2 regions of the Vreelandella gomseomensis genome follow, and region 2 is predicted to be linked to the other one. Evidence: predicted binding sites of a transcription regulator. Region 2 holds the regulator's gene; the other holds the start of a gene.
The links. Region 2 encodes sigma-54, which starts transcription at its own class of promoters, with help from an activator protein. Its sites were predicted from a motif close to TGGCACNNNNNTTGCTNT; they were not measured.
Positions count from the first base shown of each region.

Region 1 (6,907 bases), on a different contig from region 2:
TCTCTTCACCGCCACCGTGGACGTGCCGATCAAACTGGCTGTTGGGCGCGTAACGCACAAGGCTCGTGGCACGCGCCACTTCATCACCAATGCGATCAAGCATCATCCGCTCGACACCGGCGCTGGGCGAGGCAACCCACTGATAATCGTCCGGAGTGACACAGGCGAAGTGGGAAAAATCGGCGTTCAAACGCATGGGGCTGGCTCTTTGCAGGCAAGGGAATGCTGCCAGTCTCCATATCGAGGTCGCAAAATGCAACTTTCCCTTCGCCAGATGCCCCCGGAAAGCCACGCGATGGCCGCTTTCCGGGCGTGGCTGCTCAAGGCGGTCAACGCCTGATCAGCGCGTATTTATCGAGGCTGATCAGTGATCGTGGTCGCCGTGGTCATGATCATGACCGTGCTCGTCGGCTTGACCATGGTCTTCATGATCCGGGTCGGCCAGCGCGTCGTGCAGCACCTTGGCATTGTGACGCATCATGCCTAAGTAAGTACTTGCTTCGCCTTCGGTGCTCAAGGCATCGGCATACAGAGTGCCCGCCACGCTCAGCCCGGTTTCTTCGGCCAGTTGGTCGAGTATCGACTGGTTGGTCATGTTTTCGTGGAACAGCGCCTCGACGTTCTCTTCTTCGATCACGTCGATGAGGTCGGCCATGCTGGCGCCGCTCGGGTCGGCTTCTGTGGATAGCCCTACCGGGGACAGAAAACGCACGCCGTAGGCGTCAGCAAAGTACCCGAACGAATCGTGGCCGGTGATCACGCTGGTGGAAGGGGGAATCTCCTCGATCAGCGCACGGATCTCGGCGTCGGTGGCCTGAACCTCGGCCAGATAGCGCTCGGCGTTTTCCTCATACGCCTCGCGGTTGTCGCCATCGGCCTCGATCAGCCCATCGCGGATGTTCTCGACGTAGGTTTCAGCGCGGGCCAGGTCCTGCCAGGCGTGCGGGTCGTCATCGCCGTGGGCGTGCTGGGCTTCAGCATCGTGACCATGATCGTCATGACCCTGTTCGTCGTGGCCATGGTCATCATGACCGTGCTCGTCGTGATCACCCTGGCCGGCCCGGGCCAGCGGCCTCATGCCCTGGGTCGCGGTAACCAGCGCGCCGCGATAATCGCTGGAATCGATCAGGCGCTCCATCCAGCCCTCGTAGAGCAGCCCGTTAAAGACTACCAGGTCGGCATCGGCCAGCGCGCGTGCGTCGCCGGGGCTGGGCGAATACACGTGGGCGTCGCCGTCAGGGCCAACCAGCGAGGTCACCGCCACGTGCTCGCCGCCGACCTGTTCAACCATATCGGCCAGAATCGAAAAGCTGGTGACCACTTGTACGCGCTCGGACGCCACGGCGGCGGGCAAGGCCAGCAGCGCAGACGCGCCAACCAGCCAGCGGGAGAAAGGTAACGGCGACATGAAGGCTCCTTATCAAGGTGAACGGGCAAGACCCGGTGATCAAGCGCTTGGCTCCGCCGAGAGCGGCGCGGTTTTGCGCCGCCAGCGAGCGGCCAAGCTGTGATAACGGCCGAACAGGGCAGACAATAGATAGCCACTGCCGGCCAGTAGAATAATGCTGGGGCCTGAGGGAATGTCGAGATGAAACGACAGCAACAGCCCGCCGGTACTGGCAATCATCGCAAGCGCCACGGCAATCCCGATCAACCCCTCCAGGCGCTTGCTCCAGAAGCGCGCCGAGGTGGCTGGCAGCATCATCAAGCCCACTGCCATCAGTGTTCCCAGGGTTTGAAACCCGGCGGTAAGATTGAGCACCAGCAGCCCCAAAAACACGCTGTGCACCCAGCCGCTGCGGCGACTCTGGCCGCGTAAAAACAGCGGATCCAGGCATTCCACCACCAGGGCGCGGAAAATCACCGCCAGGGTCAGCACAATCAATGTGCTCATCCCGGCGATCAGCAGCAGCGCTGTGGAGTTGATCGCCAGAATCGAACCAAACAGCACATGGGTCAGATCGACGCTGCTGCCACCAATCGAGATCAGCATCACGCCTGCCGCCAAGGAAATAATGAAAAAGCTCGCCATGGCAGCGTCTTCGCGCTGGCCGCCCATCTTGGAAACGGCTCCGGCAAGCAATGCCACCATCACGCCGAACAGCACGCCGCCGATGCTCATCACCGGCAGTGAAAACCCGGCCAGCAGAAAGCCCAGCGCCACCCCGGGCAGAATCGCGTGGGCCATGGCGTCGCCAATCAGGCTCATGCCGCGCAGCACCAGAAACACGCCCAGCGTGGGCGCCGCCAACGACAGTGCCAGGCCGCCGACTACCGCACGGCGCATGAAGCCGTAATCGAAAGGCGCGATAAACCAGGCATCAAGCAGTGCCAGCATGACGGCCTCCCAGCGTGAAGGGCACCACCTGAGCGGGCGCGTGCTGATGGGTAAGCGCGCTGGGCGACATCCAGCGGCCGTGACCGCCGTTGAGCATCAGCACTTCGTCGGCCAGGCGCTGCAGGTGATCCATATCGTGGAGCACCAGAATCAGCGTCGCGCCGTCGTCGGCCATCTGGCGCAAAATGCGGATCAGAATGTCCACCGTCTCGCTATCCACGTTGGCAAACGGCTCGTCGAGCAGCAGCAGCTCGGCTTCCTGCATCAGCGTGCGGCCGATCAGGGCGCGCTGGCGCTGACCGCCGGACAGCTCGCCCAGCGGACGGTGCGCCAGATGTGAGATGCCCAGCCGCGCCATGATCTCGCGGCCCTTGCGGTAGTGCGCCGCGCAATAGCCTTTCAGCGCCCCGTGGCTTGGCCAGCTGCCGGTCATCACCAGCTCTTCCACGCTCATCGGGAAGGAAAGGTCCAACGCCAACTGCTGCGGTAGCCAGGCCCGGCGTTCCTTGGGCACGGTGCATACCACCTTGCCGCTCATCGGGCGGAGTTCACCCATGATGGCCTGAATGAGCGTGCTTTTACCCGCGCCGTTCGCGCCGATCAGCGCGGTGATCGCGCCGGGTTGAAAGTCGCCTTCCACATGCTCCAGCACCGTGCGGTGCCCCTGGGCCAAATGCAGGTCATGCAGCTGCAGGCGTGATAGTGAGCGCCGGCTCATGATGCCCACCCGTTGGCCCACAGCACCATCAGCCACAGCACCAGCAGCGGTACCGCCACCGACAGCAACCGCCGCACCGCCGACAGCGACATCAGCGAAAAATGACAAGGCCCTTCCTTGTTATGGCGATGTGAATGCTCACTCATTAAGCCGCCCTCGTGAATAATCAAATAGGTTATAACATAACAATTGGCGAAGCCAATAAATTTGCCGAGTATTTTACTCGCTCAGCGGCACAGAGCAACGTCAAGAATGCGAGACCAACGCAAATGTGCCGGCGCGGTCATCTGGGGAGAAAAGGATGAGGAGAAGGCTAGCTGTGAAAAGTTAAGGTGATCCCTCGTTTACAACGAGGGATCCAGATATACATCGTTGTTTAAACGGCGTCTTACTCCTCGGGACTCGGCTCCATGGCGCGTTTGTCATCGGGTAGGCGGACAATGTCGCCCTTGTGCAGCTTGCCGTGACTGTCGAGGCGTTGGCCCTGGGGGCCGATGATGGCCACCACGGGGCCGATGCTGACCCTTTCGTCTTCCTGATAGCTTTGTACGTCTACCCTAACCGAACAGCCCTGGTAGCGGGCTGAGATGATGTCGCCGGTATGCGGTCTGGCGTCGTGGTTGGGATCCTGGGCGTAATGATGCGCGACGCTGGCGCTACCTGGCATATCCCATTCAATGTGGCGATGCATGGAAAACTCCTTGTTCCGTTGGGGTGAGTTGTTAACGACAACGCGAAATATCGTTATATAAGCGTAGCTTATTTGTGTGAGTTGTTCTGGGTTGGCGCCTCGACATATTGAAACATGAAGGTCAGCGCGGCCGGCAGGCTGGCCCGCCACACTTTCCAGGTGTGGCCGCCGGGGTACAGGTCGAAGTTGACCGCATTGGGCTGGATCTTCTCCATGGCCTGGCGTAACTGCCGGGCGTGAAACTCGGCGTCGAAAACGTCGCGCCGTCCGGCGCTGATGTACAGCGGCACGGGGCACGTAGCTGGCCCGGCTGATGGCGCTGAGCCTCTAGAGAGGGCGTTGTGCCACGAGCGCCTCGTCTGTTGGGAATTGTCGTGCACTGCCCAAGTCGGACAGCGCATGGTGTGGGATGTTCAGGGCGCGATGCGTCAAGCGTGGTGTAACCACACACAGGCAGGAGGGCTCATGCGGAAAGTGGAAGAGATCTTGGGGCTGGGGGCGTAAGGCTGCATCGCCGTTTTTATTCACTTGATGGATCAAGTGAATAACGACATGGATAACCTCGTCGCCGATTTCATGCGTATTCCGCTGGAGCCCTTTGTATGCAAGAGGCCCTAGGCAATATGGCCCGTGGAAAACGGTTTGCCGTCGGCATTCAGGGCGTCAATGCGGGTCGGGCAGGCGTGCAGCCGTTGCAGGAAGTCGTGGATGGCGGTCCGGTCGAGCTCCGGGTCGAAGCCGCCCAGGCGCTCCAGCCACGTTCGTCGAACCGCAATATAAGGGGGCGACTGCAGCGTGGTGGCCATAAAGCGCTGCAGCAGGCGCGTGGACAAGGTGGGCTCACTGGAGCCGAGGACAACGGCGTCCATGGCATAGCTATCCAGCATGGGAAACAGCGAGCGCCACAGGGCCGCCTGCAGGGCGGTGGCGTGCAGGGCAAACACCAGCCACTCGGCCTGGCTGGCACTGGCCGCATGGTTGAGTCGCTCCCCGAGTGCGGTGCCGGGCAGCGTGGTGCACTGGGCGGAAAAGCGCTGTTCCATGAGCGTTAACCGGGGGTCATGAGCCAGGCTGACGATCCGCAGTGAGAAGTCAGAGCCGTCGTCGGTAGCTCGCTGGATGGTCTGAAGATGGCGGGGCAGTTGAGCACCCGTGACATAGGTGTCGATGATAAAACAGACCGACTTCATGGGGTGCCCTCTGGCCGTTTACGCCTGATTTTGCCTAATTGTAACCGATTGTGTTCAAAAGTTAATATAGTAGCGATTGTCTAGTGCGCAAGCAAATACAGCGGCCATGTTACCGGTGTCATCTTGCCATATGCACCTTTTTAGTGCGCGTGGCGTTATTTTTGATTTATTTTGGTGCGAACACCGCGCCGGAAGAGCTGGATGTCAGGGCTTTAGCCAGGTATGCGACATGAAGATGCACGAGAACAGGTTTTTAAGTGCTTAAAAAACAAATACTTGTTTATTTTTAATGCCATATTGGTGCAAAAATGGCACGCAACCTGCATTGCTTGCAGTAGCGGCTAGTCGGTCATAGGCAAAACGCCATGCGGCGTGCTACAACATTAGCCGGTTTCGTTATCGCTAGACGTTCTGTTGAAGGCAACAAACAAACGTTGAGTGAATAAGCAAGGCAGGCGTGCCATGATGCACGCGTCATGTCGAACAACATTTATCGGTAGCTTACTGTCGTTAGCTTTAAGCCACGCTCATACCGGAGGACACTATGTCAGCCAAGACTCTCGCGCTAATCGAAGAGCATGATGTTAAGTGGGTAGACCTGCGTTTCACCGACACCCGGGGTAAAGAACAGCACGTGACCGTGCCTGCCCGCGACGTCGATGAAGAGTTTTTCGAAAACGGTCAGATGTTCGATGGTTCGTCCATCAACGGCTGGAAGGGCATCAACGAATCCGACATGATTCTGCGTCCGGAAGACGGTACTGCCTACCTCGACCCCTTCACCGAAGACGCGACGCTGGTACTCCGCTGCGACATCATCGAGCCGGCGACCATGCAGGGTTACGACCGTGACCCGCGCTCCATTGCCAAGCGTGCCGAGGCGTACCTGCAGTCCACCGGTCTTGGCGACACCGCCTTTTTCGGCCCGGAGCCCGAGTTCTTCATCTTTGACGAAGTGCACTGGAAATCCGATATCCAGGGTTCCATGTACAAGATCACCTCTGAAGAAGGTGCCTGGGCCACGGATAGCCAGGTAGAAGGCGGCAACCTGGGCCACCGCCCGCGCGTCAAGGGCGGCTACTTCCCGGTACCTCCGGTCGACAGCTTCCACGATATTCGCGGTGCAATGTGTAACACCCTGGAAGCCATTGGTCAGTCGGTGGAAGTGCACCACCACGAAGTGTCCAACGCCGGCCAGAACGAAATTGGCGTGAAGTTCAACACGCTGGTGAAGAAAGCCGACGAAGTCCAGGAAATGAAGTACGTGATCCACAACGTGGCGCACGCTTACGGCAAGACCGCGACCTTCATGCCGAAGCCGCTGGTAGGCGATAACGGCTCGGGCATGCACGTTCACCAGTCGTTCTGGAAAGAAGGCACCAACCAGTTCGCGGGCGACGAGTACGCCGGCCTGTCTGAAATGGCGCTGTACTACATTGGCGGCGTCATCAAGCACGCCCGCGCGCTGAACGCCTTCACCAATGCGTCGACCAACTCGTACAAGCGCCTGGTACCGGGGTTTGAAGCGCCAGTCATGCTGGCCTACAGCGCCCGCAACCGTTCCGCGTCTATTCGTATTCCGTACACCGCGAGCCCGAAAGGCAAGCGTGTCGAGCTGCGTTTCCCTGACCCGACGGCCAACCCGTACCTGTGCTTTGCGGCCATGCTGATGGCGGGTATCGACGGTATCAAGAACAAGATCCACCCTGGCGATGCCATGGACAAGAATCTGTACGACCTGCCGCCGGAAGAAGGCAAGTCCGTACCCACCGTGGCGCACAGCCTGGATCAGGCGCTGGAAGCACTCGACACTGACCGTGCTTTCCTGACCGAAGGTGGCGTGTTCACCGATGAAATGATCGACGCCTACATCGAGCTCAAGATGGAAGACGTGGAGCGTATCCGTATGACCACGCACCCCGTCGAGTTTGATATGTACTACAGCTGCTAATCTCACCTCTGTGGTGCTG
Region 1 covers NZ_JARWAI010000006.1:140,518-147,424, reverse strand. Annotated here, with positions in the region: gene QC815_RS09570 (cupin domain-containing protein) at 1-196, opposite strand, end outside; gene QC815_RS09565 (metal ABC transporter solute-binding protein, Zn/Mn family) at 365-1,408, opposite strand; gene QC815_RS09560 (metal ABC transporter permease) at 1,448-2,338, opposite strand; gene QC815_RS09555 (metal ABC transporter ATP-binding protein) at 2,322-3,056, opposite strand; gene QC815_RS09550 (hypothetical protein) at 3,053-3,202, opposite strand; gene QC815_RS09545 (hypothetical protein) at 3,445-3,747, opposite strand; partial or broken gene QC815_RS09540 (alpha/beta hydrolase) at 3,816-4,040, opposite strand; gene QC815_RS09535 (glycosyltransferase family 2 protein) at 4,362-4,937, opposite strand; gene glnA (glutamate--ammonia ligase) at 5,482-6,888, shown strand.
Region 1: glnA (glutamate--ammonia ligase) is a predicted target of sigma-54. The motif match lies at 5,247-5,264, and genes of this name have one in related genera.

Region 2 (6,907 bases):
GCAGGGCATCAATGGCGTGACCGGCGACTACTCGCGCGGCGCTGCTGGGTTCTGGGTAGAAGACGGCGTGGTGCAATACCCGATCGAGGAATTCACCATCGCCGGTAACCTGGAGCGCATGTTCGGGAGCCTGGTGGGCGTCGGCGATGACATCGACCGCCGGGGCAGTATTCATTCCGGCAGCTGGCTTATCGATGGCATGACCGTCGCCGGCAGCTAGGCAGCTAGCGCAGGGGTCTTTAAGGCTTACTTGTCCTCATCGAAGCGCGCGTCGAACAGCGCCTGGATCGCCTCCAGCGCCTGTTCGGCGTCATCGCCCTCGGCTCGGATGCAAAGCTCGGTGCCGCAGGGCGCCGCCAGCATCAGGAGAGCCATGATATTGGCCGCATCGGCTTCCTGCTGCTGTTTCACGACCCGTACGCTGGCGTTGAACTGCTGGCAGCACTGTACGAGTTTGGTGGCAGCCCGCGCGTGCAGCCCGCGCTGGTTGGTGAGGGTAAGTGTACGTTCTGGCACCCTGGTTCCTTTTGGCTATTAGGGGTGTCGCGGTGGATAATGACCCGGCTTCCGCCAGGCGTAAACGTTTAGTGCGCAGCATTGACCGTGTACTGCAAGCCCAGCTCTCGGTGGCGTAGCTGCACTTCATCCATATGCCGGATGAGGCGCTGGGCCAGCTGTTCCACCATGTAAACCGAGCGATGCTGCCCGCCGGTACAGCCGATTGCCACGGTCATGTAGCTGCGCTGGCTGTTCTGGTACTCAGGCAGCCAGCGTTCAAGCCATGCCTGAATATCGTTGGCCATGGCGTCGACCAGCGGGTAGTTGCCCAGAAAGGCAATGATATCGGCATCGCGACCGGTGGACGAGCGCAGCGAGGGATCCCAGTAGGGATTGGGCAGGCAGCGCACATCGAAGACAATGTCCGCATCGAGGGGAACGCCGCGCTTGTAGCCAAAGGACTCAAAAGTCAGCGTAAGCTGGTCGCGCCGCTGGTGGGCCACCTGGTCGGTGATGCGTCGGCGCAGGTCGTGGGCCGAAAGCCGAGACGTATCGATGGTCAGATCGGCAAGGTCGCGTATTTGGTGCAGCGTCTGCTCTTCCTGATCGATGGCTTCTTCAAGCGTCAGCGAGCTGTTGCGAGTCAGCGGATGTCGCCGGCGGGTGGCCGAGTAGCGTTCCAGCAGTATGCGGGCATCGGTGGTCAGATACACGATCTGACACTTGATAGTGCGTTGACGCAGTGCCTCGAGAAGCTTGGGCAGCTCGGCGAGGGCCGCAGGCAGGTTGCGCGCATCAATGCTCACCGCCAGATGGGTACGTCCCCCTTGTTCACGCAGCTCATCAATCAGCGCGTCCAGAAGCATGGCTGGCAGGTTATCAATGGCGTAATAGCCTAGATCTTCCAGCGCCTGCAAGGCAATGGATTTGCCTGACCCGGAGCGGCCACTAATGATGACGAGTTGCATGGAAAGCTCTCTTGCTTGCGCTCAAGCGACGTGGGTAATCAGCCAGATGGCGATGTTAACGCATTGTGTGTCCGCCAGGCTCGCCAGCGGGTTACTGGCTGTTAGCCTGGTCGCGTATCTTGGCCGTGATGAGATCCAGCAGCTCCCGTTGGCTCTCGGTTTTGCGAAGCTGCTGGCGCGTGTCGGCATCGTTCATGATCGAGGCGACCTGACCAAGCAGAGCCAGATGGGTATCATCGGCTTCTTCGGGCACCAGCAGGACAAACACCAGATCGACCGGATCGCCGTCGATGGCGTCGAAATCCACCGCTTCGTTGAGCTTTAAAAAGCCTGCGATAGGCGATTCGCAATGCGGGCTGCGGGCATGGGGAATGGCAACGCCGTTGCCGATCCCCGTGCTGCCCAGGCGCTCTCGACCGATCAGCCGGCTGAACACTTCCTGGCTGTCGAGACTGGGGATATTTTGCGCGATAAAGGTGCTGAAAAACTCCAGCACCCGTTTTTTGCTGCCCCCGGGCACGTCGTAAAGTACGCGCTCCGGGGGGAGGATAGTGGCTAACGTCATTGAATTAACGCACGCCTGCGCCCTGGGCGCGGGCTTGTGCTTTTTCCTTGTGCTTGACGAGTTGCCGATCAATTTTGTCCGCCAGTGCATCAATGGCTGCGTACATGTCATTGTCGAGGGCTTCGGCGTGCAAGTCGGCACCGGCGGCGTGCAGCGTACAGGCCGCCTGTTGACGCTCTTTCTCGACCGAGAGCGTGACCTGCACGGTGGTGATGTTGTCGTAATGGCGCTCAACGCGTTCCAGCTTTTCGTTGACATAGTCACGCAAGGCGTCAGTCAGTTCTACATGATGACCGGTAATATTGACTTGCATTGACGTACTCCTTATCCGTCGGACTGTCCTTCGATTGTAACCCTTTTTGCCGTTAAGCAAAGCCCTTGTGACGAGTTTCCGTCTTTCTAACGCAAACGGCGTCGTTCGCTGGAGGACGGGATACCCATGCCTTCGCGATATTTGGCCACGGTACGCCGCGCCACGTGGACACCGGCGTCTTCGAGCAGGGTGACAAGGCGGCTGTCTGACAGGGGTTTGCCGGGCGGCTCTTCCTGGATCAGCTTCTTCAGCCGTGCCCGGATCGCGGTGCTCGAATGGCTGTCGCCGTCCTGGCCGCTGATCTGGCTGGAAAAGAAGTATTTAAGCTCGAAAATGCCCCGCGGCGTGTGGATGAACTTCTGGGTGGTGACCCGAGAAATCGTCGATTCGTGCATCTCGACCGCCTCGGCGATGTCGGCCAGGATCAGCGGCTTCATGGCTTCTTCACCCCGTTCCAGAAAGTCGATCTGGCGGGTGACGATTTCGCGGCCGACGCGTAGCAGGGTGTCGTTGCGGCTGGACAGGCTCTTGATCAGCCAGCGGGCTTCCTGAAGATGGTCCTTGAGAAACTGGTTGTCCTGGCTCTTGTCGGCGCGTTTGATCAGGCTGGCGTAATCGGGCTGAATCCGGAGTTTGGGGAGCGCTTCCGGGTTGAGCTCCAGGTGCCAGCCCTCGCTATCGTGACGAACCACCAGGTCGGGAATCACGTAGCTGTCATCGGTGACGGTGTACTCGCTGCCGGGACGCGGATCCAGGCTCCTGATCAGTTGGATGACCTCATCGAGCTGCGCCTCGTCCAGGCCGAGCCGCCGTTTGAGCAGGCGCTGATCATTCTTGCTCAGGGCTTCCAGGAACTGGCGAACCAGTCGCCGGGCAGGCATCAGCAGCGGGGTGTCGTCGGGCAGGGCGGCAAGCTGCAGCATCAGGCATTCGCGCAGGTCGCGAGCGAACACGCCGGTGGGCTCGAACTGCTGGAGTCGCATGAGGATGCTTTCGACCTCGCGCTGGCTGAGGCCTTCCACGCCCTGGGCGCGCAACCCCTCGCGGATATCGTTGAGCGGTTGGGTCAAGTAGCCGTTCGTATCCAGGGCGTCGATCAGGCTTTCGGCGACCAGCTGCTCGCGGCGGCTCAAATCGGTCATGGCGAGCTGCCACAGAAGATGGCCGTGGAGGCTTTGCCCGGCCGCCTGGCGTTCAAAGTCCGGGCCCTCACTGCTCGAGCTGCCGCTGCCTGCCATGTCTTGGTAGGTATCCGACCAGTCGCTGTCGACGGAGAGCTCCGTGGGGATGCTGTCGGCCCACTCGGTTTCCTCGGGCTCGCTGGTGGCCTGCTCGCTGAACTCGTCTTCCTGCTCGAGCATCGGGTTGGCGTCGAGGGCCTGCTGAATTTCCTGGCGTAAATCGAGCGTGGATAGCTGCAGCAGGGCAATGGCCTGCTGCAGCTGGGGTGTCATGGTGAGCTGGGTGCCGATCCGCAGTTGAAGAGAAGCTTTCATGACCATCTGAGAACCACTCGTTATCGGAAAGCATCCACCCTAGTGTGTGTTGTGTTTTGGTGCAAGTGCAATAAGTATGCCACAGGCAATAAATATGCCATTGACAGCTTTACAGACGGAAATCAGCACCTAGGTAAACGTCGCGCACTTCCTGATTGTCAAGAATAGCGCTTGGCGTGCCGCTGGCGATGATATGGCCGTCGCCCACGATGTAGGCCACGTCGCAGATATCCAGCGTCTCGCGCACGTTGTGGTCGGTAATCAGCACACCGATGTCACGTGCCTTCAAAGCGCGAATGATCGACTTGATATCGCCGACAGAAATAGGGTCGACGCCGGCGAAGGGCTCGTCAAGCAGGATGAACGCGGGCTCGGTGGCCAGCGACCGGGCAATCTCGACGCGGCGGCGCTCGCCGCCGGACAGGCTCATGCCCATGTTATCGCGGATATGGGTGATGTGGAAATCTTCCAGCAGTGCTTCCAGGCGTGCTTCGCGACCGGCGCGGTCGAGGTTCTTGCGCGTTTGAAGGATTGCCATGATGTTGTCGGCGACGGTCAGCTTGCGAAAGATCGACGCCTCCTGGGGGAGGTAGCCAATGCCCGCCTTGGCGCGCTCGTGCATGGGCGCGCGGGAAAGGTCGAGGCTGTCGATGGCGACGCTGCCCGCGTCGGCCTTGACCAGGCCGACGATCATGTAGAACGAGGTGGTTTTGCCCGCGCCATTGGGACCTAGCAACCCCACGATGCTGCCCTGGGATATATCCAGGTTGATGTCTTTGACCACGCGCCGGCGCTTGTAGCTTTTGGCCAGGTGGCGGGCGTGTAGCGTGCGGGTGGCAGGGTCGGCGGCGGCCATCGGGCTCTCCTTACTCTTCGGGCTGCAGCGTCATGCGAATTCGCTGCGGTTCTTGGTTCTCCACGTCGGAACGCGCCTGGACGACCTCCCGGTCGATGAAGTATTCCAGCCGCCCGCCGGTGAAACGGTCGCCTTGCTGGATGATCTCGGCCTGGTCGATCAACTCCACGCGGCGCTCGGCGACGTGATAGATCACCCGGCGTCCCCAGCCTTCCAGCGGGCCTTCCTGATTCTCGGGTTGCTGACGCAAGTAGGCGCGCTCGCCCAGAGCGGTGGCACGCGACAGCTCGCCTGCCTCGTTGCGCTGAATTTCGACTGTGTCGCCCTTGATCAGCATATCGCCCTGGCGAACTTCCACGTCACCGGTATACACCGCCGTGCCGGCGCGCTGGTCGAGATCCAGCCGGTCGGCTTCAACCTCAACCGGTTGCTGGTGATTGTCGGCCGTGGCGTAAAGCGGAACCAGGCAGACGGCGGCCAGGGCCGTGTAAATAAGCGCTTTCATGTGTTATTCCTGTCCAGGTTGCGTCTCGGGAGGGTGGTAGCCTTGCACATTCTCTTCAAGGCGCACTTCCTCGTCGTTGAGCCATGCATCCATCCGTTGCGCCGTCATGCGCTGGGGTGGCTGCTGGAGGAGTACGGGGGTATCGCTCCAGGCGTGGGCGGTCTTGCCATCATAGTGCAGGACATCCGTGTCCAGCTGCCAGCCTTCTTCGGGCGCTATCAGCCGCGCATTGCCCGAGAGCGTCAGCGCTTGCGCGTTGGTGTCGAGCGTACCTACCTCGGCGGTGGCGTTCCACACCCGGCGTTCGCTGTCATACAGCGTGGCGCGGGGCGTTTCCGCCTGGGTGGAGGCCGTCTGGGGGGTGTGCACCAGGCGCGGCGTGGTCAGTCCCTGCTGGATGTTGCCCTGCGCGTCGAACAGCGTCAGCTCGGCGTTGTGCAGCACATGGCCGGGCTCTTCCGCCCGCGCGTCGGGATCGGGTGTAACGGTTCGCGGGCCGCCGGGATCCAGCCATACCAGCAGGCCGCCGAGCGCCAGTACGATCAGGGCGAGGCCCAGGCGCGTGCGTAGTCGCTTCAGCATCATGCCTCAGCCGTGTAGGTAAGTATCGACGACCGCGCCCCAGTGGCCCTGGGCATCCAGCATCGCGTCGCACACTTCGCGCACGGCCCCGTGGCCACCCAGGCGCTCGGTAACCCAATCGGCATGGGTGTGCATGTAGTCGGGGGCGTTGGGCACGGTGATGCCTACGCCCGAGCGCTTGATGCTGGCCAGGTCGGGCAGGTCGTCGCCGCAGTAGGCCACCTGGGAAAGTTCGATGTCCAGGCGCTGGCAGAGCCCGCGCAGGGTGGCCAGTTTGTCCTCGCAGCCCTGGTAGACGTGAGCAATGCCCAGGGCGGCGGCACGTTGGCTGACCATGGGCGAATCGCGTCCGGTAATCAGGGCGACGGAAATGCCGGCGCGCTTGAGCAGCTTGAGCCCGTGGCCATCCTGGGTGTGAAAGGCCTTGATCTCGACGCCGTCGGCCTGAAAGTAAAGCCGACCGTCGGTCAGGACGCCATCGACATCCAGGGCAAATAAGCGCACGCGGCGGAGTCGGTCGAGTAGGTCAGCGGAAAGGGTCATTGAGCCTCCGAATTCAGTTAAATGACGCCGCTGGCAAGCAGGTCATGCATGTGTAGCGCCCCTACGGGGCGCTGCTGTTCATCCACTACCGCCAGCGCGGTGATGCGATTGTCTTCCATGATGCGCACGGCTTCGGCGGCCAGCAGGTCGGGAGAGATGCGCTTGCCGGGGCGAGTCATCACCTCGTCCACCCGTACGTCGCGCAAGTCATGGACGCTATCCAGGGTGCGGCGCAGGTCGCCATCGGTGTACACGCCGGCCAGTTGGCCGTCCGGGGCGACCACGCAGGTGAATCCCAGTCCCTGGCGGGTGATTTCCAGTAACGCATCGCGCAGCGGGCTGCCCAGCGGTACCTGGGGCAGGCGGTCGCCTTCATGCATCAGGTCGCGTACGCGCAGCAGCAGGCGCCGGCCCAGGCTGCCGCCGGGGTGCGACAGGGCAAAGTCTTCGGCGGTGAAGCCGCGTGCTTCCAGCAGGGCGACGGCGAGTGCATCGCCGAGCGCGAGCGCGGCTGTGGTCGAGCTTGTCGGCGCCAGGTCTAGCGGGCAGGCTTCCCGGTCGACGCTGCTGTTCAGGTGGGC
Region 2 covers NZ_JARWAI010000002.1:215,582-222,488, forward strand. Annotated here, with positions in the region: gene pmbA (metalloprotease PmbA) at 1-220, shown strand, start outside; gene QC815_RS03120 (HPr family phosphocarrier protein) at 247-516, opposite strand; gene rapZ (RNase adapter RapZ) at 585-1,466, opposite strand; gene QC815_RS03130 (PTS sugar transporter subunit IIA) at 1,558-2,031, opposite strand; gene hpf (ribosome hibernation-promoting factor, HPF/YfiA family) at 2,036-2,344, opposite strand; gene QC815_RS03140 (RNA polymerase factor sigma-54) at 2,431-3,846, opposite strand; gene lptB (LPS export ABC transporter ATP-binding protein) at 3,950-4,696, opposite strand; gene lptA (lipopolysaccharide transport periplasmic protein LptA) at 4,707-5,201, opposite strand; gene lptC (LPS export ABC transporter periplasmic protein LptC) at 5,205-5,783, opposite strand; gene QC815_RS03160 (KdsC family phosphatase) at 5,790-6,326, opposite strand; gene QC815_RS03165 (KpsF/GutQ family sugar-phosphate isomerase) at 6,344-6,907, opposite strand, start outside.